One region of the Cryobacterium sp. 10I1 genome, then DNA from elsewhere that is predicted to be linked to it. Evidence: predicted binding sites of a transcription regulator. Region 1 holds the regulator's gene; the other holds the start of a gene.
What was found. Region 1 encodes HspR, which represses chaperone genes until heat shock. Its sites were predicted from a motif close to AAGTTGAGTCNNNNNGACTCAACTT; they were not measured.
Positions count from the first base shown of each region.

Region 2: QN345_RS09430 (ATP-dependent Clp protease ATP-binding subunit) is a predicted target of HspR. The motif match lies at 1,246-1,270, and genes of this name have one in related genera.

Region 1 covers NZ_JASJVF010000024.1:22,025-24,418, forward strand. The annotation lists gene QN345_RS04260 (nucleotide exchange factor GrpE) at 1-66, shown strand, start outside; gene QN345_RS04265 (DnaJ C-terminal domain-containing protein) at 59-1,069, shown strand; gene QN345_RS04270 (heat shock protein transcriptional repressor HspR) at 1,072-1,488, shown strand; gene QN345_RS04275 (class I SAM-dependent methyltransferase) at 1,493-2,394, shown strand, end outside.
Region 2 covers NZ_JASJVF010000085.1:2,379-4,772, reverse strand. The annotation lists gene QN345_RS09435 (primary-amine oxidase) at 1-1,126, opposite strand, end outside; gene QN345_RS09430 (ATP-dependent Clp protease ATP-binding subunit) at 1,312-2,394, shown strand, end outside.

The sequences.
Region 1 (2,394 bases):
TATTTCCTGGGCTCGACGCTGCTGCGTGTTGCCAAGGTCGTAGTCCAGGTACCGAGCGATGGCTAGCCAGGACTGGTTCGACAAAGACTTTTACAAGGTCCTCGGCGTCTCGAAAGACGTGACGCCGGCCGACCTCAAGAAGGCCTATCGCAAGCTCGCCCGCAAGTATCACCCGGACTCCAATCCGGGCAATCCTGCGGCCGAAGCGAAGTTCAAGGAAATCAGCGAGGCGCACTCGGTGATCGGCGACCCCGCACAGCGGAAGGAATACGACGCTGTGCGGGCCATGGGCGGTGGAGCACGCTTCACCGCCCCCGGTGGCGGAGGCGCCCAGCAGGGTGGCGGCTTCGACGACGTCTTCGGCGGCATGTTCGGTGGGGGTGCCCGGCAACAGGGCTACTCCTACCAGCAGCAGGGCGGGTTTGACGACCTGCTCGGCGGCATGTTCGGCCGGGGCGGCGCCGGCGGCGGCGGTTTCGGAACGTCCACGGGAGGGTTCCGCGGTTACGGCGGACCGACCCGCGGGCGGGACGTGATCGCATCCACGACCGTCGACTTCATCACCGCGACCCACGGCGACCAGATCACCCTGCAGACGCAGGATGGCCGGGCCATCAAGGTCAGGATTCCCGCCGGCGTCGCCGACGGGCAGAAGATCAAGCTCCGCGGCCAGGGCCAGCACAGCCCGGACGGCGGCGAGGCCGGTGACATCGTCCTCACCGTGACGGTGCGCAAGCACCCCGTCTTCGAGCGTGACGGCCTGAACCTGAGGCTGCACGTGCCCGTGACGTTCGTCGAGGCAGCTCTTGGCGCGACGATCGAAGTGCCGACCCTGGGTGGAGCGCCGGTCAAACTGCGCATCGCCCCCGGCACGCCGAGCGGGCGGGTCCTGCGGGTCAAGGGACGCGGCGTTGTGACTCCGAAGGGCACCGGCGACTTGCTCGCCGAGGTCCAGGTCGCGGTGCCGTCGCACCTGTCGAAGGACGCCGAGGAGAAGCTCGCTGCTTTCGCGGCGGCCCTTCCCGACGAGAACCCGCGCGACGAACTGCTGGCGAGAGCGAGAGACTGACGGTGGACGAGAACTCCCGGGTGTTCGTCATTTCGACGGCCGCAGAGCTTGCGGGCATGCACCCGCAGACGCTGCGACAGTACGATCGCCTGGGACTGGTGAGTCCGGACCGCACCCCGGGCCGGTCTCGCCGGTATTCGATGCGTGATGTGGTGAAACTGCGCGAAATCGCGGAGCTGGGTGCCGAAGGCGTGAGCCTCGAGGGCATCCGGAGGATCATCGCGCTCGAGGACCACGTGCGCCGCCTCGAATCGCGTTTGCGCGAACTCGAAGCGGCCCTCGCCGATGAACTGCTGAACCGGTCGGGTCGCCGCGTCTTCGCGGCCGGCTCGGCCGGTGAGGTCATCTCGATGCGCGCGGGCACCCGAACCCGCCGCGCGAACCAGGTGGTCATCTGGCGCCCGCTTGACGGCCGCTGATCCCGTGGCGCCCGACCCCACTGCGTTCGACCCCACTGCGTTCGACTTCGCCGCGCTCCGGCGTTTCCCCGACGTCGAGGCCTCCAACCTTTTTGCCGTCGACGCGAGCGACCGGCTGATCCTCGACGAGGCGGCAGAGAGCCTTCCCGCCGAACGGCTCGTTGTCGTCGAGGACCGGTATGGCGCCCTCACCCTCGGCGCCGCTGCGCTCTTCGGGGCCACCGGCATCCGCGTGCACCAGGACGCGCTCTCGGGCGAGGCGGCCCTGGCCCGGAATGCCGACGAGTTCGGCCTCACCGACCGCTACCGCTCGTTCCCACTGGGCCACGAGCTCCTGTCGGGCGCAACCCTTGTCCTCCTCCAGCTGCCCCGCAGCCTCGCCGCGCTCGACGAGATCGCCGAGGCGATCGCCCGGTACGCCGATCCCACGGTCGTCGTTGTCGCCGGCGGGCGGCTCAAGCACATGACCCCGGCCATGAACGAGGTCCTCGCACGGCACTTCGAGCGGCTCCAGGTCTCCCCGGCCCGGCAGAAGTCCCGGGTCTTGCGTGCCTCCGGTCCCCTCCGGGCGACGGAACAGGCGAGCCAGGCCTGGCCGCACGTCAGCAGGCATGACGACCTGGGTCTGACCGTGTGCGCGCACGGCGCCGCGTTCGCCGGCACCACGATCGACATCGGAACCCGGTACCTGCTCGAGTTCCTTGACCGTATGAAACCGGATGCCGTCCGCGCGATCGACCTCGGCTGCGGCACGGGCGTGCTCGCGGCCGCGCTCGCGCTACGCCGAACCGGACTCACGATGATCGCGAGCGACCAGTCGGCCGCCGCCGTCGCATCCGCCGGGGCCACCATGATCGCCAACGGGGTCGCCGATCGGGTCACGGTCGTGCGTGATGATGCGCTCGG
Region 2 (2,394 bases), on a different contig from region 1:
AGACGACGAGGCGACGCATCCGCCGTACCTCCGATCCGCCATCGTGGTCGACGTGCTTCCAGAGCACGGCGTTGTCCTCTTCGTGGATGCAGATGGCGTTGGGAATCGAGTACGGTTCGCCGGCGCTGTTGTGCAGCACGGCGTCGAGGTAGCGGATCTCGCCGAGGCAATCGCAGCCCAGTTCGAGTGAGGTCGTCATGAAGCCCAGGCCCCACTCGCCGATATCGAAAGCCGTGCGACGGAAATGATCGACGCTCGGATCCCGGTAGGGCACGACCATTTCGGCGAAGGAGAGCCGGTTGGCGATCGGGCGGACGCGCTCGCCGTCCCGGTAGCTCACTTCGTGCAGCGTCATGCCCTCCCGGTAGTTGAAGCCGACCCGGAGCGACCAGTTCTGCCACTCGACCCGGTGGCCGGTGACGGTGAAGCTCGGCCCCTCTGCCTGCACGATGTCGAGCGGCCTCAGCGGAGGCCGCCGGCTCAGGTCGCGGATGCGAGGAGGGATGAGATGCGGCACGTATTCGCCCATCACGGCCGGGCGGTCGACCGCGAACGAGTCCTCGACGTCGAGGAGTTCCATCGTGTTGACGTCGATCACGAAGTGCAGTCCGCTCACCGGTCCGGCATAGGGGTTGGCGCCCGCCTCCGCGCGCACCCAGACGTCGGACCAGCCGATCCTCCTGCCCCGGAATCGCTCAGGGATGACGGCGTCACCGTAGGTCCAGGTGTCGATGAAGACGTTGTCGAGATCGGTGATGTCCCGGCGGGCGAGGGCGGCGACGACGTCCGGGTGCGCGCGGAGAGCCGCATCCGCTTCGTCCCACTCGTCGACCGTGAAGTTGGCCTGCACGCCCGGCACCGTGGTCCAGTCGAGCAGGGCGTCTGCGCTGAGGGAGACGAGCGCCACCCAGGTGCTGTTCTCGGCCCGGTTCAGCACGACGAGCCGGGCGAGGCGCTCGGGCACCGCACCGGCACGATCGAAGGCGGACCTGGCGTGCCGGCCCGGCTCGACGAGTTCGATCGAGGCGAAGCGCCAGCCCGGTCCGACACCGCGCTCGCGGCCGACGATGGCTGCGGCCGCGGTGAACTCGTCGGCCGTCAGCGGGTCGAGGGGATGGAAGGTCATCGGGGCTCCTCATCATCGAAGGCGTGTCTCGGCGGCGCTGTCGCCTGCCGCCGTTTGCGGTCATTATGGCACCGGTACCGCCGGACGCGAGTGCTGGCGCCGAGCGTCGCCAGCCTCTAAACTTGAGTCGACGCGACTCAGCTTTGTTTGTCGGCGGGCTGTCGCACGAGAGAGAGGAACTTCCCATGCAAGCAGGCCAGCAGCCGCCCCAGGAAGAGGCGAAGTCTGCGCTCGAGAAGTACGGCGTGAACCTCACCGAGATCGCGAAGAGCGGCAAGCTCGACCCCGTGATCGGGCGGGACGCCGAGATTCGCCGCGTGAGCCAGGTGCTCACCCGCCGCACCAAGAACAACCCGGTGCTGATCGGCGAACCCGGTGTCGGGAAGACCGCCGTTGTCGAGGGTCTCGCCCAGCGGATCGTGGCCGGCGACGTGGCCGACTCACTCAAGGGCAAGCAGCTCGTGGCGCTCGACCTCGCCGCCCTCGTGGCCGGGGCGAAGTACCGCGGCGAGTTCGAGGAGCGGCTGAAGGCCGTGCTCAAGGAGATCAACGACGCCGAGGGTCAGATCATCACCTTCGTCGACGAACTGCACACCCTGATGGGTGCGGGCGGCGGGGAGGGCTCTGTCGCGGCATCCAACATGCTCAAGCCGATGCTCGCCCGCGGCGAACTGCGCCTGATCGGAGCGACGACGCTCAACGAATACCGCGAGTTCATCGAGAAGGACGCCGCCCTCGAGCGGCGCTTCCAGCCGGTGCTCGTCGACGAGCCGAGCGTGGAGGACACGGTCGCGATCCTGCGCGGCCTCAAGGAGCGCTACGAGGCGCACCACAAGGTGTCGATCGCGGATGCCGCTCTCGTCGCGGCCGCGTCCCTCTCGAACCGGTACATCACCGCGCGTCAGCTGCCGGACAAGGCCATCGACCTGATCGACGAGGCCGCGAGCCGGTTGCGGATGGAGATCGATTCCGCCCCCGTCGAGATCGACGAGCTGCGCCGCAGCGTCGACCGGCTCAAGCTCGAGGAGCTGGCCCTCAAGAAGGAGAAGGACGACGCCTCCCGCCAGAGGCTCGAGAAGCTGCGGGCCGACCTGCTCGAACGTGAGGACACCCTGAAGGGACTGCAGGCCCGGTGGGACAAGGAACGCGCCTCGCTCAACCGGGTCGGCGAGCTCAAGACCCGACTCGACACCGCGCGGAGTGAATCGGAGCGGGCCCAGCGCGAGGGCAACCTCGAACGCGCCTCCCGGCTGCTCTACGGCGACATC